DNA from 4 places in the Paenibacillus sp. G2S3 genome. Region 4 is predicted to be linked to each of the others. Evidence: predicted binding sites of a transcription regulator. Region 4 holds the regulator's gene; each other region holds the start of a gene.
The links. Region 4 encodes Rex, which represses fermentation and respiration genes when NADH is low (regulators of the CRP and FNR family bind a similar motif). Its sites were predicted from a motif close to TTGTGAAATATTTCACAA; they were not measured.

Region 1: the regulator Rex is predicted to act here: its motif matches at 4,977-4,994, upstream of pflB (formate C-acetyltransferase).
Region 2: the regulator Rex is predicted to act here: its motif matches at 2,544-2,561, upstream of QNH28_RS15360 (cytochrome ubiquinol oxidase subunit I).
Region 3: the regulator Rex is predicted to act here: its motif matches at 5,083-5,100, upstream of QNH28_RS19400 (polymer-forming cytoskeletal protein).

Annotation. Positions count from the first base shown of each region.
Region 1 is NZ_CP126095.1:4,848,609-4,856,944, forward strand. It holds gene QNH28_RS21390 (extracellular solute-binding protein) at 1-1,248, opposite strand, end outside; gene pflA (pyruvate formate-lyase-activating protein) at 1,673-2,410, opposite strand; gene pflB (formate C-acetyltransferase) at 2,626-4,887, opposite strand; gene adhE (bifunctional acetaldehyde-CoA/alcohol dehydrogenase) at 5,140-7,761, opposite strand; gene QNH28_RS21410 (ABC transporter substrate-binding protein) at 8,160-8,336, opposite strand, start outside.
Region 2 is NZ_CP126095.1:3,526,389-3,534,724, forward strand. It holds gene QNH28_RS15350 (TetR/AcrR family transcriptional regulator) at 1-234, opposite strand, end outside; gene QNH28_RS15355 (hypothetical protein) at 316-2,163, shown strand; gene QNH28_RS15360 (cytochrome ubiquinol oxidase subunit I) at 2,726-4,090, shown strand; gene QNH28_RS15365 (cytochrome d ubiquinol oxidase subunit II) at 4,087-5,103, shown strand; gene cydD (thiol reductant ABC exporter subunit CydD) at 5,172-6,962, shown strand; gene cydC (thiol reductant ABC exporter subunit CydC) at 6,959-8,336, shown strand, end outside.
Region 3 is NZ_CP126095.1:4,419,960-4,428,295, forward strand. It holds gene QNH28_RS19375 (ABC transporter ATP-binding protein) at 1-448, shown strand, start outside; gene QNH28_RS19380 (ABC transporter ATP-binding protein) at 445-2,274, shown strand; gene QNH28_RS19385 (LysR family transcriptional regulator) at 2,317-3,252, opposite strand; gene QNH28_RS19390 (histidine phosphatase family protein) at 3,408-4,025, shown strand; gene QNH28_RS19395 (hypothetical protein) at 4,090-4,335, opposite strand; gene QNH28_RS19400 (polymer-forming cytoskeletal protein) at 4,474-5,025, opposite strand; gene QNH28_RS19405 (LacI family DNA-binding transcriptional regulator) at 5,231-6,142, shown strand; gene QNH28_RS19410 (MFS transporter) at 6,191-7,462, shown strand; gene QNH28_RS19415 (hypothetical protein) at 7,486-8,238, opposite strand; gene QNH28_RS19420 (GNAT family N-acetyltransferase) at 8,235-8,336, opposite strand, start outside.
Region 4 is NZ_CP126095.1:4,591,524-4,599,859, forward strand. It holds gene QNH28_RS20130 (acetate/propionate family kinase) at 1-14, opposite strand, end outside; gene QNH28_RS20135 (3-hydroxyacyl-CoA dehydrogenase family protein) at 11-883, opposite strand; gene QNH28_RS20140 (AAA family ATPase) at 1,017-2,519, opposite strand; gene QNH28_RS20145 (hypothetical protein) at 2,512-3,054, opposite strand; gene QNH28_RS20150 (cell wall elongation regulator TseB-like domain-containing protein) at 3,465-3,983, opposite strand; gene QNH28_RS20155 (amidohydrolase) at 4,153-5,454, opposite strand; gene QNH28_RS20160 (redox-sensing transcriptional repressor Rex) at 5,441-6,094, opposite strand; gene dinG (ATP-dependent DNA helicase DinG) at 6,226-8,336, opposite strand, start outside.

The sequences.
Region 1 (8,336 bases), 260 kb from region 4:
TGAGTTGTTAAGTACGCCTACGATTTCGCTCATCAGATCATCAGTAATATTTTCATTCAGAACGTTTTGGTCAATTTTCATTGCTGGCAATACGCCATCTTCAACAAGTCCACGTAATTGCATTTCTTCATTAAACAAGTTTTTGATAAATGACTTCACAGCAGCCAGTTGACGTGGATCTTTCTCAGCAGAAGCAGAGAAGCCATAGCCATTGTTCACGTCACGCATCAATGCAGTTTGGTCGCCCACGCCACCATCAACTGGAGGAATATTGAAGAATCCAACTTTACCGATCAAACCTTCGCCAGATTGTCCAGTTTTAAATACGGAGGATTTCCAAGTACCATCATATAACAGGATTGCTTCACCACTAGTGAATTGTGTTGTATATTCAGCATACTCAAAACCAAGTTCGCCTTTTTTGAAGTATCCTTTGTCAACCCATTCTTTGTACTTCGCAAAGCCTTTTACAACGTTTGGATCAGTCCATTTAGCTTCGCCTGTTGCAAATTTAGCAGTTACATCTGGACCTGCATAACGTGACCACAAGTGGTTAGCTAGCATAAGTGGTACCCAACCAGCCTTAGATGCACCAGCCAAAGGTACTTTTCCGTCAGCCTTGATGTCTGCCAATTGTTGTTCCAATTCAGCAAATGTTGTCGGAGCTTTCCAACCCTTGCTACCGTAGTATTCTTTGTTGTAGAAGAATCCTTCACCAGATCCACCGATCGGCAATCCGTAAATTTTTCCTTCATAAGTAAAAGGATCAAGATTCGAGAATTTATCCTTAATTCCAAGCTCCTCAAGAATTGGAGTCAGGTCAAGTAATTTACCTTCTTTAGCATAGATCTTAGAGTCAGGGCTACCGAACAGATCGAAGATCTCCGGTGGATTACCTGCAGCCATTTCACCACGCAATTTTTCTTTACGGTTTACATCAGAATCTACTCCATCAAGCTTAAAGGTCAGACCCGGTACATCGCCTTCTACCTTTTTCACTACTTCTTGCAGAATAGCCAGACGTTTCTGTTTGTCTGCACCGATTTGAGTGTGACGAATCGTCATTTCGAACGGCTCGCTACTTACCGGTTCTTCTGTTGCTGGAGCATTTGTAGCATCCGCTGAATTCGTCGCGGTAGCGTTTCCATCTCCTTTGTTAGAAGACGCATTATTGTTGCTTCCGCAACCTGCCAGTAAAGCTGATGATACAAAAATCAGGGACAATAGCAAAGTCATACCTTTTTTCATTTCTTGTGACCCCCCATATAATGTTGTGCTTTACATTTCTTATTATAGAAAACAGACTCCATTCTCGTAAGGTTAAGATTCATCTACTATAGGGATAAAAATCTCTAATGAAAGCGGAATCAACTACACAACATGTAATGTAATATAACTTAGTTTTAGTAATTATTACGATTAATCGCTATATTACGTGATCTAACCATACATACACTTAGGAAATAATAATACAAATTTAAAATAATGATATAATATCTATCACAACGTATTTTCGACTCGTTAATTAACAGCTGTAAATATATCATGTTTTTAAAAGAGAAAATACAAAATTACCCCTTTTAAAGGCATCCGACATCCCTCATAACAAAAAAAAGCCGTTCCTTCAGCAGTAATTCACTGAAGGAACGGCCCCACTTAATGTAGGTAACAATTATACCAGCGCTGTCTGCTTACGACCTTCTTCGACCAAGCGGTAAGCCCGCTGAACTTCTTCATCCGTAGGGGATGGCACTCCATCTAATTCATAAGCCTTGCCGAGCATTTCCCATTTATAGATACCCATTTGATGATAAGGTAAGATTTCAAATTTCTCAACGCCATTTAAGGTTCCAATATAACGACCTAAATTGATAAGGTCCTCTTCACGGTCATGAATGCCTGGAACATATACATGCCTAATCCACATCTTACGGTTATGATCCGACAGCCAGCGTGCAAGCTTCAAGGTCCGATCATTAGATTTTCCAGTTAACTTAATGTGTGCATCTTCATCAATATGTTTCAAATCAAGCATCACTAAGTCTGTAACATCTAATAAGTCATTAATCTTGTCACCCTCATTATAACCATTACTATCTAATGTGGTGTGCAAATTCCAACGCTTCTTAACTTCCGTAAATAACTGCTTTACAAATTGTGCCTGCAAAGTTGGTTCTCCGCCGGATACAGTTAACCCACCACCGGATGAACGATAGTAGTTTAAATAAGGCTCGATCTCTGAGAGCACTTCTTCTAGAGTCATTTCTTTACCTTCATCTAAAGCCCAAGTATCAGGGTTATGGCAATACTGGCATTTCAACAAGCAACCTTGCATAAATAAGACAAATCGAATACCAGGTCCATCAACGGTTCCAAAGGTTTCCAAGGAGTGTATACGACCTTTAATCATAGGATGTCACCCTTTCGCCACGTCAGATTAACAGCTCTTTCACGAAGAAGCTCCCTGCCCTTGAGACTGTCACTTCCCTTGATCGCGGCTGTGATATTTAAAATTTTAACGATTCTCAAACAAGATATTACCGCCCTTGTTTCAAGGGCGGTAACTTCCTTGCAATTATTTCAATGTAGTACTTCATTCAAAGATCTTCAATGAATAGGAACGAATTACATCGAACCATGGAACGTACGGTTAATTACATCCATTTGTTGTTCGCGAGTCAACTTGATGAAGTTAACTGCATAACCGGATACGCGGATAGTCAATTGTGGATAATTCTCTGGGTGATCCATAGCGTCCATCAGCTGTTCACGATTAAATACGTTAACGTTCAAATGCTGAGCGTTGTTATGGAAGTATCCGTCCATCATGTGTACCAGGTTAGACTTACAGGATTCTTCGTCTTTACCTAGTGCCTTAGGTACGATGGAGAACGTGTTGGAGATACCATCTTGTGCATCGGAGTAAGGCAGTTTGGCTACAGAGTTCAGCGAAGCCAGAGCACCTTTCTTATCACGTCCGTGCATTGGGTTAGCACCTGGTGCAAAAGGTTCGCCTTTCTTACGTCCGTCAGGTGTAGTACCTGTTTTCTTACCGTATACTACATTCGAAGTAATGGTCAATACCGATTGAGTCGGTACAGCATCACGATAAGTTTTGTTTTTACGGATCATTGTCATGAAGGTTTCAACCAATTCTACTGCGATGCTGTCTACAGCATCGTCATTGTTACCGTAGCATGGGAATTCGCCTTCGGTTTCGAAGTCAATTGCAATACCTTGTTCGTTACGAATTGGTTTAACTTTCGCGTATTTAATAGCACTCAGGGAGTCAGCTGCAACGGACAGACCAGCGATACCGCAAGCCATAGTACGCAGAATATCACGGTCATGCAGTGCCATTTCAATACGTTCGTAAGAATATTTGTCATGCATATAGTGGATGATGTTCAAAGTGTTAACGTAAGTCTTAGCCAACCACTCCATCATCGGTTTGAAGCGTTTCATTACTTCGTCATAATCCAGATATTCAGAAGTGATCGCTGGGAATTCCGGTCCAACTTGTGCTCCGGATTTCTCGTCTTTACCGCCATTAATAGCATACAGCAAAGCTTTTGCCAGGTTAGCACGAGCACCGAAGAACTGCATTTGTTTACCGATGCGCATTGGAGATACACAGCATGCAATCGCATAATCATCACCCCAGTATGGACGCATTAAATCATCATTCTCATACTGAATTGCACTAGTTTCAATGGAAACCTTAGCACAATATTTTTTGAAGCCTTCAGGCAATCTTTCGGACCACAGAACAGTTAAGTTTGGTTCCGGAGCTGGACCCAAGTTGTACAGGGTGTTCAGGAAACGGAAACTGTTCTTGGTAACTCGAGTGGTTCCGTCTTCAGCCATACCACCAATGGATTCAGTTACCCAAGTAGGGTCACCGGAGAATAGATCGTTATAGTCAGGTGTACGCAAGAATTTCACGATACGCAGTTTCATTACGAAATGGTCGACAATTTCTTGTACTTGTTCTTCAGTCAAAGTACCTTCTTCAATATCTCGTTCTGCATAAATGTCTAGGAAGGAGGATACACGTCCCAGGGACATCGCCGCACCATTCTGCTCTTTAACCGCTGCCAGATATCCAAAGTATACCCATTGCGTAGCTTCCTTGAAGTTCGTCGCTGGTTTGGAAATATCCATACCGTGAGCAGCCGCCATTTCCTTCAATTCGCCAAGTGCACGAATTTGCTCGGACAGCTCTTCACGCAAACGAATTACTTCTTCAGTCATGGAATCCACTTCAAGCTCAGTTAGTTGTTGTTTTTTGTCTTTAATCAAGAAATCAATACCGTACAGAGCAATGCGGCGGTAGTCGCCGATAATGCGTCCGCGGCCGTAAGCATCAGGAAGACCTGTGATAACGCCGGATTTACGCACTGCTCTCATGTCTGGTGTATATGCATCAAATACGCCTTGGTTATGCGTTTTGCGAATGTTCGTGAACATATCAACGATGTTTTGTGGAAGCTCGAAGCCATAAGCCTTCGTAGCATCGACCATCATCTTGATTCCGCCGAATGGCTGGATAGAACGTCTGAAAGGAGCGTCAGTCTGCACGCCTACAATTTGTTCCTTGTCCTTGTCAATGTAGCCTGGAGCATGTGAAGTGATTGTGGAGACAGTATCTAGGGAAACATCCCATACGCCGCCTCTTTCTCTTTCTTCCTTGCTCAGTTGGGAAATAATCTTCCACAGTTCAGTTGTGTTACTAGTAGGTCCTACGAGGAACTGCTCATTACCTTCATAAGGCTTAATGTTACTAGCGATAAAGTTGTTAACGTCAACTTTCTTAGACCATTTACCTTTTACAAAATTACGCCATCCCGACTTAACCTCTTGTACATCTTTTTCAATCACCGACATGCTAAATCCCTCCATCTATATTTATTATATTTGTAGAGATCGCGGGCTTGAAGGTTGATCCCGTGTCTCGTGATCCCCAAAAGATGTGGTTGTTCCAAATTTCACAATCAACATTTCATATGTGGGACCGTTGTTTATATAAACATTCTAGTTTATTTTCTATAAAAACACTGTGACAAATATCACCTTTCGAGTGATATTTGTCACCTTTATCTAAGTCCACAACTATCCTATTCTCTATTTAACCATTTGTTAATTATCAAATCTTCCGTAGAATGCATTACGGTATACATCAGCAAGCTCAGATACCAGTGGCAGCTTAGGATTGGCAGTTGTACACTGATCTTCAAACGCACGGTCAGCCAAGTAATCTACACGCGATTCGAAGTCCTTAGCATCAAAGCCCAGTTGTTGGAACGATTCTTCGATACCCAATTTTTTATTCATATCGCGAATCGCATTGATCAGGCTAGTTACACCTTCTTCAGTTGTGCGAGCTGGCAATCCCAGAATACGGGCAATTTCAGCGTAACGCTCATCAGCTACGAAGTGCGAATATTTAGGGAATGAAGCGAACTTCGTAGGTTTTTTAGCATTATAGCGGATAACGTGTGGCATAAGGATCGCGTTAGTACGACCATGAGCGGTGTGGTATTGTCCGCCCCATTTATGCGCCAAACTGTGGTTAATACCCAAGAACGCATTCGCGAAAGCCATACCAGCCAATGTCGATGCATTGTGCATTTTCTCACGGGCAAGCTTGTCACCTTGAAGTGCGGATCTTTCTAGATATTGGAACACCAGTTGAATCGCTTTGATAGCCAGACCATCTGTGTAGTCACTCGCCATAACAGATACATAAGCTTCGATAGCATGTGTCAATACGTCCATCCCTGTATCAGCAACCGCCGTTTTTGGCAAGCTGTAGACGAACTCAGGATCGATGATGGCTACGTCTGGAGTTAATTCGTAGTCAGCCAAAGGATATTTAGTGTGCTGTTCCGTTGTTTTATCGGTAATAACTGCGAAAGATGTTACTTCCGAACCAGTACCCGAAGTAGTTGGAATTGCAACGAATTTCGCTTTATTTCCCAGTTTAGGGAATTTATAAACCCGTTTACGGATATCCATGAATTTTTGCTTCAGACCGTTAAAGTCAGCATCTGGATGTTCATAGAATAACCACATTCCTTTTGCAGCATCCATTGGGGAACCGCCGCCAAGTGCGATGATGCAGTCCGGTTGGAATCTGTTCATCATTGCAGTACCTTTTTCAACTGTAGTTGTCGATGGATCTGGTTCAACTTCTGAGAACACTTCGATAGCTACAGGAGTTTGGCGTTGACGCAGGTAATGTTCAACTCTTTCAACATATCCAAGCTTAACCATCATTGGGTCAGTGATAATTGCAACACGTGTAATATCAGGCATTTTGGTCAGGTACTGAGTAGCGCCTTTTTCGAAATAAATCTTGTCAGGTACTTTAAACCATTGCATATTCACGGTACGACGATTCACCCTTTTCACGTTGATCAAATTGATTGCTGTAACGTTTTGCGATACGGAGTTGCGACCATAAGATCCACAGCCCAGTGTCAGTGAAGGGATATTAGTGTTATAGATATCGCCGATAGCGCCATGTGTCGAAGGCGAATTGACGAGAATACGTCCTGTTTGCAGACGGTTAGAGAACTTCATGATCACTTCTTCGTTGTTGGAGTGGATAGCCGAGCTATGACCCATACCGCCAAATTCAACGATTTCAGCTGCGCGTTCGATACCTTGATCAGCATTCTTAACTTTATAGCAAGCAAGAACCGGACTCAATTTTTCCGCAGATAATGGGTATTTAGTGCCTACGCCTTCGAGTTCTGCTACCAGAATCTTTGTGCCAGCAGGAACTTGAATGCCACACATTTCAGCAATCTTCACTGCCGATTGGCCAACGATTGCTGGGTTAACCGCACATTTATCAACGTTCATTGCACCGCTAGTCAGCTTACCAGCTTCTTCTTTATTAACAAAGTAGCAGCCATTAGCAATCATTTTCTTCTTCACTTGGTCGAAGATTGGTTCTTCAATAATAATCGCTTGCTCGGAAGCACAGATCATACCATTATCGAATGTTTTAGAAAGAATGATGTCCGTTACCGCTTGATCGATATCAGCACTCTTTTCAATGAAGGCTGGTACGTTACCAGGGCCTACACCAAGAGCAGGTTTACCACAGCTATAAGCTGCTTTTACCATTGCAGATCCGCCAGTTGCCAGGATAAGAGCAACGTCTGGGTTGTTCATCAAAGCGTTTGTCTTGTCCATTGTTGGCATTTCAATCCATTGGATACAGTTCTCAGGTGCGCCAGCTTTCACGGCTGCATCATGAAGAATTTTAGCTGCTGCAGCACTACACTCTTGCGCAGATGGGTGGAAACCGAATATAATAGGGTTCCGTGTCTTAATCGAAATCAACGCTTTAAACATCGTGGTGGATGTTGGGTTGGTTACTGGAGTGATGCCCATAACGATTCCGACGGGTTCAGCAATTTTTTGAAAGTTCTCATATGGATTATCTTCAATAACGCCTACTGTTTTATCATATTTAATTCCGTGCCAGATATATTCTGTCGAGAAGATGTTCTTCGTAATTTTGTCTTCGTATACGCCGCGTCCTGTTTCTTCGACGGCCAATTTTGCGAGGTACATATGTTTGTCGAGTCCAGCCAACGCCATTGCATGAACGATTGTGTTAACTTGCTCTTGGTCTAGCGCCATGAACGCCTCATGCGCTTTTTTCGCTTTATCCACTAAATTCTGTATATACTCTTCAGCGGTAACTTGTTTAACTTGGGCGGCGACTTCATTCTTAACTGCCATCTCCCTCGTCCTCCTGTCAATTTTTAGTTGTTTTTCTCTACACATTTATCTTATCACATGATTTCTACCTTGTATAGTGAAATCTTTCACAAAGTATAAAGTTTTTTTGATTTGTTTTCAAAGCGCTTTCATTCGATCATATTATAGTCTTTTTACCATATTATGTGCTATAAAACCCTTAAAATCTTAGAATTATACTTTGATAAGCAAAATATTAAGCCCATTTTGTCCCATACTTCTAAATACACCCTCAAAAAAACATCCCCTACAGCAAAAAAAATTCGATTCTTCTACGCCATAATAATTTCCAGTTTATTATCACTATTTCTAATCATTTATAAATTTATAAATCATCACAACAAAAAAATCGACCCAAAGGGACCGATTTTTTCACTTGCCTATTCCGCTTTAATCGTATCAAAGAATTTCTCTTGAACTGTTTTAGCTGCTGCTTCAAGCTGGCTCTTAGAATCCGTTCCTTTTTTGGAGAACAGCTCTTGAATGACATTAGACATGGTTGCGTAGTAGTCCTGTGTATTGTATTGAGCTTCAGGCTTACCATCCAAAAGTCCCAT
Region 2 (8,336 bases), 1.1 Mb from region 4:
GTAATAGGCCGTTCGAGAGACCCCTGCGCGCTTCACAATATCGGTGATGGTAATTTTGTTAAAAGGCTGTTCCTGGATCAAGAAGACTAATGCCGTGCAGATGGCTTCTCTTGTCAAACGGTTGGTTTCTTTATTGGATTGATGCTGAGAGGTATTTGGACTGTATAATTCATGATTTGAGATGACATTTCCCCTCCGTTTGTACATTCTGGTTTTCATTTCATTGTTTTTCATGAGTCTTTTCAATATGCTAAAACCATAAGGCATTACAAATGTAATGTCAAAAATTTTAGTTAGATAAAATGGGAGGGCGTCATGTTAGAAAACTTATATAGACGATTGTCAGCGGTGCTGCTTTTGATCCTAGCACTCTGTGCTACATTATTTATTGGCAAAGAAACGGTAATCTCGATTGTGACCATTATCATTTTGTTAGTGGAATTAGGCATCTCCATTTTACTTTTTAAAAAGCGAGAGAAGTTACAAGTGGTATTTATTAGTGCGATTGTGGCAGAAGGGTTATTCATACTAACAAGAGAATTTTGGCTGCTTGCCCTTTCTATCTTGCTGCTGATCGTAGCGGGCATATGGAGAGGACTTTTTGAGCAAAAGGGACACAGAAGGGTCACTCCGTTTCTAGTGGTTCGTAAAGTGTTATTCAGCATTACAGCTCTTATCGTCACTATACTTTGGGGTATTGGAATCTATACAAAACCTATTACAACTCCTGTGGCATTAGCAGCTGATGCCGCCGTGACAATCGATGAACGTAAATTGGATTCTGCAGCAGTGATGCTGAAGGATATTGAAGTGATGAATTCTTTTGGAAGCCGGACAACCGGCTCTGAGGGTCACAATCAATTTATCGCATGGCTGGAGCAGCAGGTAACGGATATGGGGCTGCAAGTATCTCGTGATCGCTATACTTTTGACCGATGGGAAGAAAAGAGCAGCTCTTTAATGATTGATCAGCAGCCAATTCATGTCTCTTCAGCTTTTCCCTATTCTGGGGAAACTGACGAAAAAGGTGTAACAGGGGAACTGGTGTATACGAAGCGTGGTGAATATGAACAGGCTAGCGGAAAAATTGCTGTCATTGAAATTGAAAATTTTAAAAATTTCCCAAGTGGAATCGTAATGAACATGCGGGATTCATCTCCAAAGGAAAGCCAAATCGCCCCAAATGAAGGCGATCTAGTCCTCACTACAGCTTTAAAAGAAGCTAAATTGGAGCAAGCGAAGGAAATGGGTGTGAAAGCTGTTGTTGTTGTCTGGAAAGGGGTATCCGACGATAAGATTGAAAAGCAGTATGTGCCTTTTACTACCGATTATGCTGGAATCCCTGCGATCTGGGTCAATGAAACGGAAGGGAAAAAGGTGATAAGTGCAGCCAAGGAGCACAAAGAAGGTACGGTTATTTTAGAAGCGGAAATACAAAAAAATGCCCCAACAGAATCCTTTTATGTAAAAATTGACGGTAAAAATAAAGATGAAGCGATTATCGTAAATACTCATACGGATGGGATAAATGTGGTGGAGGAGAATGGTGCTGTGGGCATGCTGTCCATGATTCGTTACTTGCAGCAGGAGCAGCCGGAACGTACGATGATTTTCGCTTTTGTAACAGGGCATTTTAGATTACCTGATTTCAAAGGATCTTCTCAGGCGACTTCTACTTGGATGGAGGGGCATCGAGAGCTCTGGGATGGCGAGAACGGCCATATAAAAGCTGTAGCTGGAATTACGGTTGAGCATTTAGGCAGCATGGAGTGGAAGGACGATGATACGGGTCACTATGGTCCAACTGGACAAATAAGTACAGAATATACCTATGCGGGTAATGAAATGATGGCAGCCATTTGGCTGAAGGCTATTGAAAAGACAGACGGCACACGTGCTGTATTATTGCGAGGACATAACAAGTTTGAGTTTGGAGAGAGTCAGCCCTTATTTGAAGCAGGGATACCAGTAATTGGCTTCATTCCAATGCCCGACTATCTGCTCGTGGATAGTGACAACAGAGAGATAGATAAATTTGATGCAAAGCTCATGCATACGCAAATTATATCGTTGCTGAAAGCGGTCAAGCTAGTGGATGCAACGGAGACAACTAAGCTTGGGAAGTCAGATGGATACTCTTTTTTCTATGGTCGTACTAAATGATAGTGGCAGTTCAAGATTTGTCATGAAGAAGATGACATTAGTTTTAATTCAAAACACTGATGATTTGAGTCAGTGTTTTTTTGTTGCAAAGGGAGTATATATTAGGGATTAAGATAAAAAAATATCGGTTTTAATTAACATCGAGATAGGAGGAGACTTCTGACATCACATATATGCTAATGAATCAATAGCTCCTTCGGGTGATTTTTGTGTTATTCACTGAGTTGTCAGAAAGATTTGACCCTTTCTTGAACGTTTAGGGATTAAGAGATGTCAGTGATTGAATTACTTGAAATTTAAGATAAGATAATTTTAATCATTGGGTCACGTTATTAATTTGACTGCTCAGTATCAGGTAAATAGGCTAGCCAACTTTTGCTTTGTGAAATTTTTCTCTTTTTACATAGCAAAGAACGAGGAACGTCATACTAAAACCAACAGGCAACGATGTCGCTGAGCCCCGCTAAACCTGATATTGAATGCAGCCCAAGAATTAGCCGTCCTAATCATAAGCATCAACTTATGACGAAAAATGAACAGAGTTTGAAGGGAGCAGTAAAGAATGGCAATTGATACGGTGCTATGGAGCAGGCTGGTGACAGGCTTGACTCTCGGGTTCCACGTTATTTTTGCGACGATTGGCGTCGGTATACCGCTAATGATCGCTATTGCAGAGTTCATCGGGATCCGCAAAAAGGATCCCCATTATACACTTATGGCGAAGAGATGGTCTCGAGGATTTGTCATTTCTGTAGCGGTTGGTGTCGTGACCGGCACAGCGATTTCACTACAATTGGCCCTGGTGTGGCCGAATTTTATGAAACTGGCTGGGAATGTTATTGCACTTCCGTTATTCATGGAAGTGTTCGCGTTCTTTTTTGAGGCCATCTTCCTGGGCATTTATTTGTATACGTGGGATCGGTTTAAAAATCCGTATATTCATTGGCTGTTGACGTTTCCGATTGTCGCCGGGGCAGGCATGTCTGCCGTTTTTATTACGACGGTGAACGGATTCATGAACCAGCCTGGAGGCTTTGTCATGGAAGCTGGTCAATTCACAGCGATTGACCCGGTGCAAGCGATGCTGAATACGGCGACGTTCTCCAAGGTGTTCCATGTATTAAGCTCGGCTTATTTGACAGGAGCTGCCTTGTTAGCCGGGATTGCAGCCTTTGCAATGCTGAGAAAAGGGGTGTCCGCATACCACAAAAAATCCTTGAATCTCATGATGGCGGTTGTTTTGTTGTTCGGCTTGCTGAACACATTAGCTGGTGATGTGTCCGCCAAGTTTTTGGCCGAGCATCAGCCAGAGAAGCTTGCAGCGGCAGAGTGGCATTTTGAGACAGGCAGCGGTGTGGATTTGGTTCTAATGGGATGGCTGAATGCAGAGCATGAAGTTATAGGGGCTCTTCATCTGCCGAAAGTGCTCAGCTTCCTGGCCTTTGGAGACTTTAATGCAGAGGTAACGGGGCTGGAGGAATTTCCCAAAGAAGAATGGCCACCGCTTCTTGTTCACTACCTGTTTGATTTAATGGCAGGAATCGGATTTGCTCTGCTCGCTATATCGGTCCTATATTTCCTATTTGTGTTCTGGAAAAAGCGCAATGCGCTTAATAAGTGGATGCTTCGCATCATCGCACTGATCGCACCGCTCGCTTTTCTAGCTGTAGAGCTAGGCTGGTTTTATGCAGAGGTTGGGCGACAGCCGTGGATTATTCGTGGATATATGCGTGTAGAGGAGGCTGCCACGACTTCACCGAATGTAAGAATTATATTCTTCGCCTTATTGCTCTTGTACATCGTACTCGGCAGTATGTGTGTAATCGTGCTAAGACGCTTGTTCAACAATAATCCGGCAGAAGTTGAGATGGAGAAATGGATGAAGGAACATCCTAATCAATCTACGGAAAAGGGGGGCACTGAATGATGAGTTACGAAATAATTGGCATCTCGGTGCTCTGGCTGTTCTTGTACGGCTATTTAATTATAGCTTCCATTGATTTCGGAGCGGGATTCTTCGCCTTTTATGCACGTTTGACGAAGCAGGATCATCTCATTAATCGTCTGATTTCTCGTTATTTATCACCCGTTTGGGAGATCACAAATGTATTTTTCATCTTTTTCTACATTGGCATCGTCGGATTTTTTCCGGACACAGCCTATTATTATGGCTCCGCGCTGCTTGTTCCGGGAAGTATTGCAGTTATTCTTCTTGCGATTCGCGGTTCGTTCTATGCTTTTGAAAATTATGGTTCCAAGAAAAACATAGTATATCTTTTTTTGTACGGAGCTACAGGTCTGCTTATTCCGGCTTCGTTGTCAGTGGCACTAACTTTGTCTGAAGGCGGCTTTATTGTGAAGCAGGCTGAGACGGTTTCTCTGGATTACTGGGCGCTGTTTACCAATCCGTTATCGTGGAGCATCGTTGGACTGGCAATCGTGTCCGTTTTGTTCATAAGCGGCTCATTTCTGACTTTTTACGCATCTCGTGCAGAGGATCATTCCGCGTTGAAGCTGATGCGGAACTATGCCCTGTTTTGGAGCACACCGACGATAATTCTCGCACTGACAGCATTTATCTATTTGGGTCAACACAATGAGCGGCATTTTCAAAATATGATGGATTTATGGTGGTTGCTGGCACTTTCCGTTGCTTTCTTCATGATCGCAATGTGGCTGTTATATAACGGACGCCGTTACGGATTAGCGTTCATATGCATCATGCTGCAATTTTTCTGTGCCTTTTTCGCTTATGGGATTGGGCAATACCCTTATATTCTTGATCCGTATATCACGATTCAGAGCAGTGCAACTTCACCAGCAATGGGCTTAGCGTTAGTTGTTGTGTTTATCGGCGGTCTGTGCCTGTTGATCCCATCCCTTATTCTGGTCTTCAAGCTCTTCCTGTTTGATGCGGATTATGTAAAAGGGAAAAAATAAAGCTAATTGATCCATTACGGCGTGTTTGAGGTTTCTCTACAAGCCTATATATAAAGGAGGTGTGATCTGTGCCGAGGAAATCCAGTCTGATTTCTCAACAAATGTCTTCACAAAGAAATAATATGGCCCTCCTCGCGATCATTTCGCTCGCGCTTGGTACAGCTATTGTGAGTCAGGCTGGACTGCTTGCCGAAGCAGTCCAACGGATCTTTGTGGAGAGAGCTTCATTTTCATCGGTTATCCTGTTGCTCGGCATTCTTCTGGCTGTTATGGCTATACGCACATTGTTGTCATATGGAAACGGTAAAATTGGCTTGCGTATGGCTGCCACTGCCAAAACAAATATGCGCGCAGCCGTGCTGCAAAACTTGACCCATGCTTCCATGCCTTCCACCCTTCGTGGACAGACGGGAGGGAAGGTCAGTATTGCTCTGGATGCTGTGGATGAGGCTGATAGTTATTTCAGTCAGTACATGCCACGTATGATGGAAGCTGCTATCATCCCGATTCTGATTTTGGTCGTTACATTTATCCAACATGCCAACACAGGTTTCATTCTATTATTTACAGCCCCATTCATCCCACTGTTCATGATTTTGGTAGGGCTGAAAACGAAGAACAAATCCGAAGAAAAATATGCGCAGCTGGCCGAGTTTTCAGGTACGTTTCTGGATTCTCTTCAAGGGCTGGTGACGTTGAAAATATTTGGGCGGGCTCACCGTCAGCAACAGAAAATTGAACATAGTAGCCTGAGTTACCGTGATGCCACGATGGGCATTTTGAAGATTGCGTTTACGAATACCTTCATGCTGGAATCGATCGTGATGCTAAGCATTGGCATTGTCGCTCTCGAACTGGCCATCCAGTTGCTCGTTTTCAAATCTATGACGTTCCACACCGCCTTTCTCGTTTTGTTGCTCGTTCCCGAGTTTTACAACCTGTTAAAGAATACGGGAACGGCCTTTCACAGTGGCCGGACAAGTATGGGTGCGATTCGTAAGGTGGAACAGATGCTTGAAGAACCGGCAGGGGAGAGCAGGGACGAGATCGACAGCATGGATAGGGGCCACAGGGTAAGCAAATTGGAAATTGCAAATTTTAATGATCTTTCAGTACCGCCATCCATGGAAATAAATCATCTTCAGTTTCAATATGCTCCAGATTCATTCAAGCTTGAGACGGGTCAGATCCAGTTTAATCCTGGAGAACATATTGCGATTGTAGGTAAAAGTGGTTCCGGCAAAACGACTTTGCTCCATCTCATTGCCGGTCTGCTGAAACCAGAATCGGGAACGCTTCTGGTGAATGGAAGTCCACTCTCGCAATACGATGAAACCGAATGGTTCGAGCATGTTAGCTATATTACACAGCATCCGTATATTTTTGCAGGCACATTTTCTGAAAATATTGCGATTGGTGCTCGTGGGAGCATCTCTAGGGCAGAAATTGAGCGGGCAGGGGAGGAAGCAGGACTCGCTGCGCTTACAGCTCAATTGGAGCATGGATTTGATACCTTTGTTGGTGAAGGAGGCAGGGGACTGTCTGGTGGGGAAAAACAACGGCTTGCCTTAGCGCGCGCTTTTTTGAAGCGTCCTGCCATCATTTTGTTTGATGAACCCACAGTTGGACTGGATTTGCACACCGAGCGGGTACTGCAACGCTCCATAGCCAAACTGGCAAAAACGGCTACGATGATTACGGTGGCTCACCGATTATATACGATTCAACAAGCCGACAAGATTTTGTTTATGGACAATGGAGTGTTGGTGGACTCCGGACGACATGACGAGCTTTTGGAGCGCCTGCCACAGTATGCCGAGATGGTTGATGTAGAGCGGAAAGGAGGGGTACCATCATGAATGAGCTGGCTGTTCTGTCAAAGGCGATGATTCAGGAGCGCAAGGATATCATACTTTCGATTTTGGGTGGATTTATCGCCGGCATAGCCGGTGTGGCACTCTTTTCTGCGAGCGGGTATCTAATTTCGCAAACGGTATTTGCGCCACCGCTTTATACTTTGATTGTACTCACCTCGATGGTTAAACTGCTTGGTCTGCTTCGGGCGGCGAGTCGTTATGGAGAACGCTTGTATTCTCACCGAGCGACATTCTCCATGCTTAGCCGTTTACGTACATCCTTTTTTGCCAAGCTTATTCCTTTAACGCCTGGTATATTGAACAAAAATCGAAGCGGGGATCTGCTTGCGCGGATCGTTGGGGATGTGGAAAGTTTGCAAAATTATTTTTTGCGAGTCGCTTATCCTCCGATCATGGTCGTCATGGTGTTTTTGGCTACGGTGCTGTTTACTTCTACCTTTTCGATCTGGATTGCCGTTTTGTTTGTACTAGGTATGCTGATAACGGCATTCGTTGTACCGGGAATTGTGTTACTCGGGCAGCGGAGAATAGATGGACGCGTTCGTGAGCAGAGGGCGCAGCTGTCCACGGAAGTTACCGAAGTGTTGTACGGTTTCCGGGATTTGAAAGTATACGGTCAATTGGCACAGCGGGAGGAGCAGCTTCAGCATGCTTCCGCTGTATTGGCAACTGAACAGCAACGAGCAGCCGGGCACTTGCTGCGCGGGCAATCGATGCACACTTTTGTTACGTTTCTCGTTTCCTGGGGAGTGCTGACGCTCGGCGCCTATTTAATTATGGAAGGAGCGCTTGCAGGCGTATTTCTTGCCATGTTGGTCATGGCATCACAAACCGTATTTGAAGAAGCGACGGCTATGGCCACATTACCCGCGTATAAAGAGGATAGCGAACACGCAGCCAAACGACTGACGGAAACAGTTCAGACCTTTGATGAGCAGTCTTCGCAGCCAAGTGGCACATTGTCTATCAATCACGCCGTTACGATGGAACTATCCGATGTTACGTTTCAATATGAAGGGGAGTGGAGACCCGCGCTCAGGGATATGTCCCTGCACATTTTACCTGGCTCCAAAACGGCAATTGTCGGGCCGAGTGGGTCAGGAAAATCAACGATTATCGAATTGCTGCTCAAGCTTCGAACACCAACGGCTGGAGATATACGATTAAACGGCATTTCGGTGAAGGAACTGGATGAGACTAGCATTTGGCAAACGGCTAATGTGGTATTTCAGCAAAGTCATTTCTTCCGGGGAACGATCCGGGACAACCTGCTGCTGAATGGAGAAGACTATGCTGACGAACAATTGCTGGATGTGCTAGCTAAAATGCAGCTGCCCGATACATCGTTAACCGGTA
Region 3 (8,336 bases), 170 kb from region 4:
CTATGAAGAAATTATTAAAGCAGCAAAAAGTGCGGGGATACATGAATTTATTATGAGAACCCCACTTCAATATCAGACTTCTATTGGGGAACGGGGCCATACCTTATCTGGCGGTGAAAGGCAGCGGCTATCTATTGCCAGAGCGTTTGTCCGAGCGCCTAAGCTTCTCCTTCTTGATGAACCCACAGCTGCACTTGATAGCCATAATCAGGAGATTGTCGGCCAAGCCCTGCAAGAACTCATGCATGATCGTACAACGGTTGTTATCGCTCATAGACTATCTACCATCAGAGATGCAGATCACATTTATTATATGGAGGCGGGTTCTATTGTTGAAGCTGGGACTCATCTGGAGTTAATGACTTTACAAGGACAGTATTACAATATGGTTGAGACCTCAATGAAGAAGGCTGATATTTCTACTCTGGTCAGGGAGGTAGAGATATGAATGAGATGGAATCCAAGAATCTAAAATTGGGGTATGCTCTGCGTAGATTAATCTCTTACGCTAGCCCTTATCGAATTGGATTTATTGTGGCAGTACTCCTGCTCTCTGCTAAGCTTGTAATGGACATAGGATTTGCAGCCATTCAGCAAGTATTTATTGATACGATCAACAACGCTAATATGGATGCATTAACACGTATTACTGTAATCTGTGCCATTGCTTGTGTCATCATTATCTGCTGTCTTATGGTGCAGCATTACTTCCGCTTTGTTATGCAAAGTCGGATGGCTTGGGATATTCGTACGAAACTGTTTGACAAGAGTCACCAAATTCCATTCCGTTACCTTCAGTCCATGCATTCAGGTGATTTGATTTCACGTAACACTAAAGATGCAGGGATGGCCATGGGGATGATAAACAGCATCGTATACGATCTAGGCTATAATCTACTTCTCTGTTTCATTTCCTTTCTATATTTGGCCAAAATGGATGTCTGGATCGCCTTGTTAGCTCTTGGATCGGGTCCCCTTGTTTTTCTTTCCGGACGTTTCTTTGATCGCAGATTACGTAAATTATCTACTCAAATATATGCAAAAGAGGCGGAATTACGGGGAATCTTACAAGAAACGCTTCAAGGAATGAAGGTCGTCAGAGCTTTTTCGCTTGAAGAAACTCTCTTAAAAAAATATGCGTTAGAACGTGAGAAGTTAAGAAAGATGCAGCTGCGAAAATCGCTTCTAAATGGACTCTTATGGCAATCTTCCGCCTTTATCAACAATCTCGTAATGGTAACATGCGCCGCATTAATTGCGTTATCCGCTTTGAGTGGCGGAACATCAGCGGGTGAAGTACTCGCTTTTATTATTCTGATGGGTAGAGTCCAATGGCCCTTTGTTCATATGTCTCAAACATGGGGAGGTGTGCAGGAGGCTTTAGGTGCAGCTGATCGCGTATTCGCTATACTTGATGCACCTGATGAAGGAGCTACTCATCCTTTGACAGAATCCAGCTCATCAACATTTGCTTCCGTAGAGGTAGCCGCATTACAAATAGAGGATGTCCACTACAACTATTCGGGTAAAACGGATAATGAAACATCTCTATTTACAGGGCTTAATATTCATATACAACATGGAGAAACTATCGCGGTTGTCGGGCCAAGCGGGTCAGGGAAGACGACGCTAGTTCGATTATGTAATGGACTTTATGAGCCTACTGCAGGAAGCATTTCGGTGTATGGAAAGTCTGTACATGATCAGCTTGAAGAAGCACGTGCAATGATTACTTATGTTCCCCAAACCCCTTATTTGTTCTCAGGAACTATACGAGACAATATCGCCTTCAGCTCTAGTTCAGCTAGCGAAGAGGATATTCGAGAAGCCGCTCGGCTGGCAGGTGCAGAAGAGTTTATTACGAAGATGCAGGATGGTTATGACACTATCCTAGGTGAACATGGATCGACTTTATCTGGTGGACAAAGACAACGCATAGCCATTGCCAGAGCTTTTCTTCGTGATGCTCCACTCCTTCTTCTAGATGAAGCAACTTCCGCACTCGATAACGAATCTGAGCGAATGATTCAGCAATCTCTTGATTTGTTAATGAAGAATCGAACCACATTGGTTATTGCACACAGACTATCCACCATACGTGAAGCATCTAGAATTATCGTGTTAAATCAGGGTTCAATTGTTGAGGAAGGAACACATGAGTCTTTATTAGAAATGAATGGGCTATACTCACAATTATATAACATTCAATTTAAATCTTCTAAAGCAGAAGACATTAGTGCACCTGAGTTGCTTCAATTACATTCCAATCTTTGATCTCAGTTCAATGCATACATCGTAATTCATAAGTTATTTTAATTAAGGTGTATGCGTTGGAATCGAGTATAAATTATCCTCTTCTTTTAATCGTTTCGTGACGAGCTTAATAAATGACTGGATATAGATTTCTTGAAGCTCTTTCTTTCTGTGGCTCATCCATATCGAATGCTTTGAGACTACATTTTCCACTTCGACCTTGGCTAACATACCCTGATCAAGATAAGGCTTTGCTAACAACGCAGATACAAAACTAATCCCATAACCGGCAATCACGGCTTGAATAACCTCATTTACTCCATTAAATTGCAGCTCGATTTTCGGTTGTTGTACCTTTCTTTCTTCACATAATTGTACAATTCTCTCTCTGGCTGCACTACCTTCCTCCCTCATAATAAATGCCTCAGCCATTACTTCCTCAAAGCTAACCTCCTGCTTGGCTAAAGAGTGATTTGAAGAAACTACGAACACATACTCGTCCTTGTACAACTCCCGATGTTCGAACACCCCTGTATGATGAGAAGGAAACGCCATATCACTATAAATCGCCACGTCTGCTTCAAAGTTATTTAACTTTTCCATGACTTCATGAGAATTTGCAGTAGAGATCTGAATTTTAACCTCCGGAAAAGATTGTTTGTATAATGACGCCCATCGAGGTATGAGTAAGCTTGTAGCAAGGTAATTACCTGCGATCCGAATATGACCCGCAGGAAATTTATGATAATCCTCAATCATCTGCTGTACCTGTTCACCCATAGCAAATAACTTTTCAAGTGGTTCGATCAGTTTTTTCCCAATCGGTGTTAGCACCATTCTCTTTCCTATGACCTCTAGTAATACGATATTATTCTCCCGTTCAAACTTACGGATCTGCGCGGAGATAGCCGGTTGACTGATGTGCAAACGTTCGGAGGCTTTGGTCACACTCCCTGTTATCGCAACGTAATAAAACAATTTTAATACATGATAGTTCATCCTGATTTCTTCCTAACTATATAAAATAAAATCATATTTAACGGACCTTCGGCTTTCTTATTATAACTATACATTATGAATATTAACTATTATATATTGTTTATTTATAATTTTTTCTCTTATACTTACAACTATTCAAAAGGGAGGTTTCGTTAATGAAAGAGACAGTATTATTTCTAACCCGTCACGGGCAGACCGAATGGAATTTGCAGAAAAGAATGCAAGGACATCAAAATTCAGCGTTAACAACCTTGGGCGAACAGCAAGCGGAATGGTTGAGAGAACGTTTGGAAGGTGAGAATTTAGGAGCCATTTATTCTAGTACTAGTCCAAGAGCATTGCATACTGCGCAGATTTTACGAGGAAATCGGAGTTTACCGATTCAACAGCAAGCTTCATTAATGGAAATTAACATGGGCATTTGGGAAGGAATGAACACAGATCAGATTGAACAAGAATATCCTTTACAGTTCACCCATTTTTTCACCAGACCTGATCTTTTTATTCCTCTAGCCCCAGGTGAGACCTATAGTCAGCTTGAACAAAGAGTAACGCCGATTATTGAGCGTATCATTAACGATAATGAAGGACATGAGGTACTTATTGTCACGCATCGGATGACCCTGAAAGTCATTATGGCTCATTTTCTCAATAAATCATTGCAGGAATTAGGGGAACTACCGGATATTCTCTCTACAGCATTGTGTAAAGTAACCCTAACTGACAACAATACAACTATCGATCTGTACGGCGATACTTCACATTATCAATGAATCCTTCTCAAAAATAAAAAAGGAAACTCCGATTTAAATGGGGTTCCCTTTTTAGACTTCAATTTTAAATTTCCACACTTTTGATTGTAAAGCTGCGGACCTTCATCCATTTTCCTGAAATAAATTCGTCAATTGTTTTCGTCTTCGGTCTAACACAAAAACGATGCTTGCTCCCTTTATCAAAACCAACCGCTTCAAAAATCAGGCCGTCACCTATTTGCTCCTTAAAGAACACTTGCTTAAGTCCCAATCTATTTAACATTTCTAGCTTTACACTTTCGATATATGTGCGTGAATACTCCTTAGACATATGTGTTCCTCCTAGTAGTGGTAGTAATATTATAAGTTCAATATTAAGAAAATCAACTGAAGATCACATAATCACAAAAAGAAAAAAGTCAACCCATAGTCTATGGATTGACTTCTACTGTATAAGTTGATTACGAAATTATTTAACTTCTGTTGTTCCAGTCACTTTTCCATCAATAACAGCAGATGCTTTCAGATCTTCGCTCGCAAAGTAGAGGTTACCATCAATAGTGGCGGTTTCAGGCAAAGTAAAACCTTTCGCTTCTACATAAACATCGCCTTTAATCGTTCCACCTTCAACTTTCAAATTCTCACTTTGTACTGTAAACTTTGGTACGGTTAGTGTATAAGTAGCAGTGATCTTGTGATCAGCGTCTTGCGAGTAAAGGGCAATCTTACGGTAAATGTCGCCATCTGCGGCTCCTTTATTACGGAATTCTCCAGCTACAACAACCTCATCAGGAATCGTTACATCATTTAGAATCGCAACAATCCAGTTTCCATCTTTGCTAACAGCCTTAGTAAATGCATCTGCTTGATTCACGATCGAGGCTGTAGTTACAGCATCTGTCTGCTCAGCAGCCGGAGCTGAAGTTGCCGCCGAATTGGTTGCTTTATCCTCATTTGCTCCACAACCTGCCAATACTGCTACCGAAACCCCAGCCACTAAAATCATTTTGAATAGTTTCATTTCGATTCCCCCTAATTTTGATTATAAATTAATTATATATTAAAATTCTTAATAATTAAGTGAAACATTTCACAAATTTGTGTCAGTATCTAAAGCGGTTTCACTATGCTCAGTATCTTCTTGTTATAAAGTCAATCGTTGACTCTTCTCAAGAGTTAATGATAATATTTGGAAATAAATATCTCAGTAAGGGAGAAGTTTACTGGTGAAAAAGACTACAATGAAGGACATCGCCCTACGAGCTAATGTCTCCGTTGCAACTGTAAGCTATGTTCTGAACCGCGTAGATAACCAAACCATTCCTGAAAAGACCCGCAATCAAATTTTACTCCTTGCGGAAGAGCTTCATTACATTCCTAATCTGGCAGCCCGTTCGCTTGCCAATAAAAAAACGGGATTAGTAGGCATACTTGTCCATAATTCTGCTTATATGCCACCTTGGAAGCTTTATGCCCAATTCACATTTATTCGTGCTTTGGAACAGCGTTTAACAGATGCCGGATATCATACGTTATTATACTCTCTTGGTACTGACCATCCTTCTCTGGATATCATCATCGAAAGAAAACTCGAAGCCGTCTTTCTGATCGATGTCCGCGAAGAATCCTTCTATTCGATTTCCAAGCATTTTGTAGAAGGTGTTCCCTTAATTTTGATTGACAGCTTGATTGAAGATAAGCTTTTTAAGCAAGTGCTGTACAACTATCGTTCAGCTCTACAAACAGTAATGCCGGAGGATCTTTCACAGGTATGTTTAATTATGGAGAGTTTCAATAACTCCCTCCTCACTAACTTTATCCAAGACAGTCTTCCTTTATCTGAGAATGCGATATTCAATGTTCACAATCTGGAAGAATTGAATACAATCTTATCGGAGGGGATCTACAAAGAAGCCATAGTTATTAATGAGTTTATCGGAAGTCATGTTGAAAAATCCGGGGTATTCTCACATCTTTCTGTTCTTTGTACCTGTAATTGCCCAGAAATGCTTGGTGAAGATATTCAGAAATTCGTATTCACAGGGAATAAAGCAGACACGGCTTTTGAACTGATGCAGGAGTTATTACATCGCCCTGACTACTCCGAGCAAGAGAATAATCGTTATTTTATTGATTAATTTTTTTTGGTATTCACTTAAGCGTTTAAGTTGAGAGGAGAGTTACCAATGACAATGCCAGATCCTGTTTTAGATAAACATGCATCCACTGCCGTTCAATCCTATCCAACCCTTTGGGGAAACCGGAGATTTATGCTACTACTCGGCTCCTATTCCATTTCTTTGTTTGGAAATACCTTTCACAGCATTGCTTTAAGTTTATGGGTACTTCAAACAACCGGAAGCGCTAAAATGATTGCCATTATTACGATCATCAATTTACTGCTCAGTTCTTTACTCGGATCGATAGGAGGCACACTCGCAGACAGAATCAACCGCAGAACCATTATGTTAATCACAGATTTGATAAGCTGCGGTCTAGCAGTTACGCTTGCTTTGGCCATTTCCATGTCTTCTACATCATTCATTATCGTGGCTATATTAACGGGACTTACGACAGTCTCAGCATTATTCCAATCTCCTGCGTATCAAGCTTCTATTACTACTGTTGTTGGCAAAGAACATGTGCAAAAAGCGGTCGGGATTCTGAACTTGTCGGAGAACATCTGTCGGACGATTGGGTATTCGGCTGGAGGTATTTTTGTAGCGAGTTTTGGAGCGACGGATGCCATATTATTTGATGGAGCTACATTTTTTGTTTCCTTTCTATTGGTTCTTGCTGTCCGCTCCCTTCCACTCCCAAACCGAGTGAAGACCGGACCTAAAGAAGAAAGAAAATTTACGCAGGATCTTGCGGATGGCGTTCGTTATATTTGGAGATACCCCTTCGCCCGAGCAATAATCATAATGCTCCCCACGCTCACTTTGTTCTTTATGCCTTCACTAATGCTAACGCAAGTTATGGCCGTCAACGTATGGAATTCTAGTCCCTTTCAGTTTGGACTCATGGAAGCTTGTATTCCACTAGGTTATATGATGGGTTCCAGCATGATCTTGTTTCTCGGCTCCCAATTAAAGAATCGCGGCTTCTTTATCATGACTGGACTGCTATGTCTGGGTCCCTTGTACCTCCTGTTATCGTTCGTCACTACCGCTGCGTTAGCCATTCCCATCATTCTTCTAATTGGCTTTATGTTCTCATTCTGTACATTGCTGATAAATACCATCCTCAGACTGGAAGTTTCGGAGGATATACAAGGTAGAGTCTTCGGTGTACTAGGCTCCATTATGAGTGTGGCACCCTCTGTTGGTCTTACAGCCGTTTCATTCCTATCCGATCACTTCAGTCCAGCCCCTGTCATGGGTTCCATCGGAGTCCTGCTATTATTGTTTGCTATATCAACCTTGACCAAGTTAAAGGTGATTCGTAATTATAAGTAATTTCAGATCATATCTTATGTGCGCTATCGCCCGATCTTACTAATTACGCGCCTATGATGAAGTTCAATCAGTAATTGAACAACTATAATGATCAATAAGAAGATTCCCACGACACCCGTCAAAAACGGATAAATTAGAGGGAAAAATAAACTTGGATAACTTTTAGTAATATCCGAATAGAAGCCCATACCCATAAGTGATGTACCAGAGAACTCGATAAGCTTCACACCTAGATGGTTATCACTTCTTTGAGCATAACTCAGCACCTTTTCTTGTATACTGCCATCATTTGCGATCGTGATTATTTTCCATTTTCTCTTTTCCATCGGTTGACTATCATCTGTAAGTCTTTGGATTATACTTATTTCTTTCTCACCGGTCTTTCGATCCTTAACAGTGAGAATATCTATCCATGAGAAATATCTGCTTCCTCTTTCCCGATTAGACAGCCATATTTCATCAGCGGTTGAGATTTTTTGACCATTTAATAAAAACTGAACTTTCACAATATCTCCAGGCGGGACATTCTCCTCTTCATCCCAAAGTGTTAATTCTGCAGTCCTGCCTGTATTTTCTTCCTCAATTTTAATATGCTTATCGTCAACCGTTAGTTCTTGAACGTTTAACGTGTTATATCCTTTTTCAGCATGGTTTATCTCATAACGCTGATTGATCTGATCTGAAATGATGTACTCGCGGATATAATTGAACAATGGGCTAAAAGAAATCGCTAACAAGAACAATGAAATCGTCGATAAAACAATTATTTTTTTCATATCGAATCCTTATGAGCAATCGTCAGCTTGAAATTTTGTCTTGAGCCACCTTCAGGCCCCTCCGGTACCCTATCCTCCAGAGGAACAAAACTAAACTT
Region 4 (8,336 bases):
ACTAAAATATTCATACACGGTCACCATCCTTGTCGTACTTGAAGAAGCCTTCTCCTGATTTCATACCCAGTTGTCCTGCACGTACCATCTTCTTAAGAATTGTAGAAGGACGGTATTTCAGTTCTCCGTATTCACGGAACATATTTTCGAGTGCCGCAAGTACCGAATCCAGGCCAAATCTGTCAGCCATTTCAAGCGGTCCATATTGGAATTGATAACCAATACGCATAGCATCGTCAATATCCTGTGCGGAGGCAACGCCTTCTTGCAGCACATGCATAGCTTCATTGATAAACAAGCAAATGAGGCGTGATGTTACAAATCCTGGGGATTCATAAATCATTACACCTTTTTTCTCAACAATCTCATCAACAAAGGATTTTGTATCTTCAAAAGTAGCATCTGAAGTTTTCAGACCACGTACGATTTCTACAAGATCCACTTTAGCTACAGGATATATGAAATGCATTCCGATCACGCGTTCCGGATACATCGTAGAACTTGCAAGTTCAGTCAAGCTAAGTGTTGATGTATTGCTGGCAAGAATAATGTGGTTCGGGCATACTTGATCCAATTGATTCAAAATCTTTTTCTTTTCTTCCAAATCCTCAACAATGGTTTCGATAACCATGTCACAAGAGCTGAGCTCCGCGAAATGTGTCACTTTTTGAATGCGGCTAAGAATCAGCTTCTTCTCAGCTTGAGTGATCGCCCATTTCTCCAGTTGCTTATCTAGACTTGTCTCGATCATTTCGTAAGAGTAGTCCAGTTTCTCCGCGGTTTTCTCCACCAGTAATACATCCAGGCCTTTGGCTGCTAACATTTCAGCAATACCTTGTCCCATTGTGCCACCGCCGATGACACCTATTTTTTTGAAATTCATAAAAAAGTCTCCATCCTTTCAGGTATCTATACTTTTGTATTGTACCTTGTCTGTCGCAAAAATTTATAAAGCCCGACATATAATGATATCTTAGCATGCCTGAAAAGTAAAAAAAAATAACCAGCATAAATATTTATGCTGGTAAAAGGACGCTGTCACGAAATTGACATCGAAATTGCTCTCCAGAGAGTACTTCTTCCTTCATTAAAATGTCAAGAGAGTAATCAAATACATTTCGTTGCTTTTCAAGGTGCTCACGAGTGCGCGTCATCAACTCATCCAATATCTTACTATTTTCCTTCATAAGCTCTTCAGTGGTAACCATTTCCAGCTTGGCAATACCCAGCGAAGTTAATCCTGACTTCATCATCGTTTCCACAATATTTAGCGCCTGATCGAAATCACCGCGTGAACCAGTGCTTCGTCCGCCATAATACATTTCTTCAGCCGCTGCTCCACCAAGTGCAATCATAATCTGGTCTTCCAAATAATCTTTGGTGTACAAATACTGCTCTTGCTGAGGATTGTGTCGCACATATCCAAGGGCTTGCCCACGCGGAGTCAGCGTAACCTGACTAACGCTTCCTGGACGAAGGAGCTCTGCCATGATGGCATGTCCCAATTCATGAATGGCGACCCTCTTTTTCTCTTCATGATTGGTTTCTCGATCCGTTTTTTCACCCATCATTACCTTGTCAATCGCCATCGACAGATGCCGCTGCTCCACTTTTGTCAAGTCCTCACGCATCATATAAATCGCAGCCTCATTCATGACACTTTCAAGCTGAGCACCGGAAAAGCCATAGGCTTCTTCAGCGATTTTGTCGAGACTCACCTCTGTATGAAGAGGCTTATTCTTCGCATGCAATTCTAGAATCGATTTGCGTCCCTTTTTGTCAGGCATGTCCACTTGAATATGGCGGTCGAACCGTCCAGGACGTAACAATGCTGAATCAAGCATTTCTTTCCGGTTTGTTGCAGCTACCAGCAAAATACGCGGAGTTTCGTTATTATAAATACCATCCATCTCGGTCAATAGCTGATTTAAGGTCTGATCATATTCACGTTGCTGACCGCCTTCGCGCTTACCGCCAATTACGTCAATTTCATCAATAAAAATAATGGCACTTTGTTTGTTCTCCTTAACAGCACGGTTACGAGCATCCTTGAACAAATCGCGGATCCGACCAGCCCCGACACCAACATACATTTCTACAAATTCACTACCTGATGCAGCTACGAATACGGAGTTTGTATAATGCGCTGCTGCTCTGGCCATAAGGGTCTTACCTGTTCCCGGAGGACCAGTGAGCAGAATCCCTTTCAAAGGACGAATCCCAAATTTACTAATCTCCTCGTGCCGGATCAAAAAATCGAGTGCCTCACGAAGCTCTTGCTTCGCATTATCTTGCCCACCAATTTCTTCAAAAGTGAGCTTTGAAGGCCCTTCCTTCTGGCGTTTCTTCCCCGCACCAGCGTTCACCGTAAGCCCGCCACGCAAATGAGCAATTATAAGTAATGCAGTAAGCATTCCAGCTGCTATAACAATCGGGAATATATTAATACCTAAAAAAGCCATGAAAATAAACAGCACAGGAATAAATCCGATTAAAATTTCTTTAAGGTACTTAGGCATTATTCCATACCCCCAAGGTCGCAGGTTTTCGCGGCAAAATAATAAATTTGCTTTCTTTACCATTACTCAAGCTTACATACACATTGGTATCGTCGATTTCAGTAGATGCTATCACATCTCTATATTCCGAATTTTGCTCTTTCAATCTATCAAGCTCTGTAGGTATAATCGTATATTTATGGCTCTCCATGGCTTCAGCTACAGAGAACATCGCTTTATCCCAATAATCATCCAATAGTTCACTTGAATTTTGCTCCACATCCAGTTTAAGCTTACGTCCCTCAATCACTGATTTTCCTTCTTTGGATACATATGATACTAGATCACGTAAATTCGTGCCCGGCTGCAAATCAAGTTTCAAAGTGACCTCTTCGCGGTTAATACTAATATGTGAAGTATTTACTCCCTCAAATCCAGATACAATCTTTTGGAGTGGTTCCTGTAAAGCAAACTGACGATATAAAAAGAATCCTCCAAATAATAGCATAGCCGACAGTAGAGACGTTATTAGTACAGGTACAAGACGTAATTTCAAGAAACGTCCTCCTCTCAAAGATGAAAAAATGTAAACAGAATGATCCAAAGTCATAGCTGTCAAAAGCTCATCAGAACCTAACGTTCTACTAATACTGTTCTAATTACAAACAGTAGTATATCACATGTGTATATACGAAATTTTAAAAAAGTGTGAAGATATTTAAAATTTTATTTTTTAAATATTTCCAATTTATTAAACATCTTGATTTATTTCGACAAAAAAAGGGCTGTTACTCTTAATTAACAGGCCTTTTTTCACATGTATCCTTAAATATAATATATAAAAACCACTCTTATAGTATATCACATTTCGTATACTAATAGTATATCAAATTAGTATTTCATTTGAACGAAAACAAGCGAACCATAAATGGTCCGCTTGTTTCTCCTGTAGTGCTTTTGTTTAATTTAGCGGCTAGGTAAACTGTATCCTTCACCCATTCGAGCCCCATCTGAGAACCGATAAAATTGATAATAGTACCGACCGCTTTGTTTATAAAAAAGCTGCCAAGCATACTCTCCGTTATATACTCCTGGCAACAACCGCTCAATGCTGATGTCCGGAAGATCGGCTTTTATAAGGCTACGCATTTTCGCTTCAGAAGTCCCTTTACTTAGTTCCTCAGCAAATACTGAATCGGTGTCTTCAGCAATCTTCCCGTCTACAGTAAAACGTACCCAAACCATCAACTCGGTCCCAGCTTCATTCTTCCCTGTTAAGACCCAGTACACCGCATTTTCATCCCACACGGATTTTTGCGCTTTAGTTACCTCTGTTAGACCAGCACTCGTTTTGGCGACATCCTTAGCGATATCTCGCTCGTTCCATTGATCTTTCATAATATAAGCATAGAACTGGATAAGTCCGAACAGAAGGAGCAGAATCAGAACTGACCCCAGGAGGATCCATTTTTTCCTTTTCTTCAAGGTGCAGCTCCCTTTCTAGTAATATATCTTTTTTGATTATATAACACACCTGTGTGTTTATCCAAAGTTTCATATCCAATTCAATGATCTAATTATCAGAAACACAAAAGGCTGTAACTTTGCAATCGCAGAAAGTCACAGCCTTTCAGTTATTCGTTATGATCTTAGACTATCGTTTAAGCAGTCCATCAAATGATTCTTGCGCCTTACGACGGATTGCTTCCTCATCTAGCGTTACACATTCTCCATGTTTTACAACCTGTTTACCATTCACCCATACATGCTCAACGTCCTTGGCGCTGGCAGAGTATACAGCATGAGACAACAGATCTGTGTGTGGTAGCAAATGCGGCTGGTCTATATCAATCGCGATAAAGTCCGCTTTCATGCCAACAGCGAGTCTACCCACATCATTTAAAAAGATAGACTTTGCGCCATACTCTGTAGCTATACGCAGCGCTTCCGGAGCTGGAACAGCCGTCGGATCACCACTTACACCTTTATGGATGAGAGCTGCAAGACGCATCTCTTCAAACATATCCAGGTTATTATTGCTTGCCGCACCATCTGTACCCAGTGACACCTTCACACCAGCCTTTAGAAGATCCGTAACCCGCGCCACTCCACTAGCCAGCTTCAGATTACTTCCTGGGTTATGAGACACGCCTACATCATGACGAGCCAGTATCTCGATCTCTTCATCATTCAAATGAACGCCATGTGCAACAATAGACGGACGTGTGAACATTCCAAGCTTCTCTAAATGCGCTACAGGCCGAAGTCCGTAATCCACCACATTCTGCTCCACTTCGCGTTTGGTCTCGGACATATGGGTATGCATCGGTAAATCCAAATCATGTGCCGCTTGTACAAACTTAACAAAGAAGTCCGGTGGGCAAGTATATGGGGCGTGTGGCGAGATCATCGTCGTAATTCTACCATCAGCCTTACCATGCCAATTTCGTGCAAAAGAAATCGCTTCCGCAAGCTTGTGATTTTGTACTTCCTCTGGGCATAAGCCAATTACGCCTCTCATCAGTACGGAACGGATGCCTGATAATTCGACTACCTCTGCTACTCGGTCCATATGATCATACATATCCAAGAAGGTTGTAGTACCACCTTTTAGCATTTCCAGAACCGACAAGGAGGTTCCCCAGTATACATCTTCTCCAGTGAATTTCGCTTCCATCGGCCACATCTTCTCTTGAAGCCACACCTGAAGGGCTAAATCATCTCCATAACCACGAAGTAATGACATTGCGGCGTGGCCATGTGTGTTTACCAGACCTGGCATAAACAGCAGACGACTGCCATCAACAACTTGCACACCATCTTCCATTAGAGGCTCTTCTTTTCCTATGTAAGTGATCAAATCATCTTCAATAGTCATATATCCACTTAGAACCGGCTCATCCGTTCCCGGAGTAAGAAAACGCCCGCCCTTGATAATCGTTTTATTGCTCTTCATTTCCGCTTTCTTCCTTTCCGTCTTTCAAGTAATAAGCAAGGCTTTGCAAATCCGTTGTAAAATCGGCAGCATGAACCCGGATATTCGGTGGTGTTTTAAGAATCACTGGCGCAAAATTCAAAATTGCCTCAATGCCAGATTCAATAAGAATATCTGCTACATTCTGCGCTTCTGAATCAGGCACTGTAATAATCCCAATTCGAATACCTTGCTCACGAACCGTCTGACCTAGCTCCTCCATTGGTTGAACGGTAAGAGAGTTGATTTTACGCCCAACCTTAGGCGCATAAGAGTCAAATATTGCGGTAATCTTCATAGTATCTTTCAGATAAGCATTGTAATTAGATAATGCATGTCCAAGGTTACCGGCACCAACTAAAGCTACATTCAGTTGTTGATCCAGCTTCAGAATATGACGAATTTTCTCAATAAGGTAAGTTACGTCATACCCAATACCTTTTCTACCAAAGTCTCCAAAATAAGCTAAATCTTTACGGATTTGAGCAGGATTCAGATCAAGTTTTTGCCCTAGTTCTTGTGAGGAAACGGTTAATATTTCACGTTTCTGGAGATCATTCAAGAAACGCAAGTACACAGGAAGTCTGCGAACAACGGCTTCTGATATTTTATCCGATTTCATAATTTACCTCCTAATTTAAGTAATATTCTGTTCATATCCTATCGAAATTTCTGCACCTCGTCTCAATGAAGAGCGGTATTCTTATACCGCCCTTCATTGTAGAGTGATTAATTATAGGGAAGACGCCCTTTTCAAGAAACGCCTCCGTCCTCCAACCACTCCGCTATACGAGGAACCATTTGATCTGTAAGCATATGCTCCATTTTCGGGCCAGGCAACGAATACAGGAAATACTTCCCATAGTGGGATTCGATCACCCTTGTGTCATACACAATAACAATACCCCGATCCTGCGCTGTCCGCACCAGTCTTCCAAATCCTTGCTTAAAGCGTATAACCGCCTGAGGAACAGACAACTTCATGAACGGATTCTTCTTCTGGGCTTGTAATAACTCAGACTTCGCTTCCGCTAGGGGGTGATTCGGCGGTTGAAATGGAAGCCTCACGATGGCCAAGCATGTTAATGCTTCACCTGGAATATCTACACCCTCCCAAAAGCTGCTTGTTCCTAACAGTACAGAGGCTGCACTGTCCTGAAAACGGCGGATCAGCTTGCTGCGGCTACCACCTTCCACGCCTTGCCCTAGCACCGTGATCTCTTGTGAGGCTAGAGCCTCTTTGAGAGGATCATAAACCTGGCGTAGCATCTTGTAAGAAGTAAACAGGACAAGCATCCGCCCACGTGTTGTAATAGCTGCTTCTGCTAGCGACTGTACGAGTGTATCGACAAATCGAGCATCTCCCACACTACCCTTCACACTAGGGAAATCCCGCGGAATAACCAGCAGTGCCTGTTCCCGATACTTAAATGGAGAAGGGAGTAATGATGTCATCAATCGCCCTTCTTCGGCAGCCTCATTTAATCCAAGATTATCGATCATAAACTGGAACGATTTATCGACAGAGAGTGTCGCCGAGGTTAGCACGATACTTTTCTTCTTGTCGAAAAACAGCTCCTTAAGCTGAGTACTAACATCAACAGGAACGGCATACAACTGTAGCGATTTACTGCGATAATTTCCATTCGCCTCCAGCCAATATACTACATTCTCGTCGTTTAATCCCATAAAAAACCGAACTTGCTCACGTATAGAAGCTAAATCCTTAAATAAGCCGCTAATATCGGTAACTAGACTATCTGAGGAAGATTGACCTTCTTGGTCACGCATCTCATTAAGCATTTTATCACCCTTACGGATAATTTCGCTTAATGTCAGATTCATAGTATTCTCTAAAGCAACCAATTCATCCCAATCATTCGGTTTACGGGTAGGAAGTAACCGCATGACTAACTGTCCAGCTTCTCCCGCCGCTGCATCGCTACGTTCCGGCAAGAGGCTGAATAGTTTATCACTAAGTAGATCCCAGGTTTCTTTTACGGTAAGCAGATCCGGATAGATTCTATCGATCACTCCACTCCATTCAGAAGCTTCCTCACTGCCTGATGACTGAAGCATTTGGCGAAGCGTAGGAAGTTGGCCATTTCGACTATCCTTATAAAGACGCGAAAGTGTATGTGCAACCGTGAAATGCTTCATATGCATGCCTAAATGCTTGCCAGCCACATCCTCCAGATGGTGGGCCTCGTCAATAACAAGATGTTCATAAGCCGGAAGTAGCTGGTGCCCAGCCTTAACATCTGCGAACAGCTTAGAGTGGTTCGTAATGACCACATCAGCAATACCAGCTTCATGTTTTGCCCGGTGGTAATAACACTTACGGAACCAAGGACACGAACGGCCCAGACAAGAATCGGTATCGCTTGCCACCGTCTCCCAGAAATCTCCGCCACGACCACTTAGATTGAGCTCTTCGTCATCTCCTGATTCACTTTGTGTCAACCAAACGATCATCTGAGCCGCAGTAAGCGCATCTTCCCTCGGACTTATAAAGTCTTTTTTATTAATTTTATGTTCAAACTTACGAAGACACAAATAATGCCCTCTGCCCTTAAAAATTGCAGCTTTAAATGGAAAAGGAACTACCTGCGTTAACAAAGGAATATCACGCTCACGCAATTGATCTTGCAGATTAATAGTATGAGTGCTGACCATGACTTTTTCATTCGAGCGTACGCTTTGGTATATGGCAGGCAGCAAATAACCAAGCGATTTGCCGGTTCCTGTCCCTGCTTCGATCAATAGATGTTTGTCTTCGGCAAGTGCCGTCATCACCTCATTGATCATAATATCCTGAGCTTCTCGGCTCTCATATTGTGGCAAAGTATCTTTAAGCCTTTTAG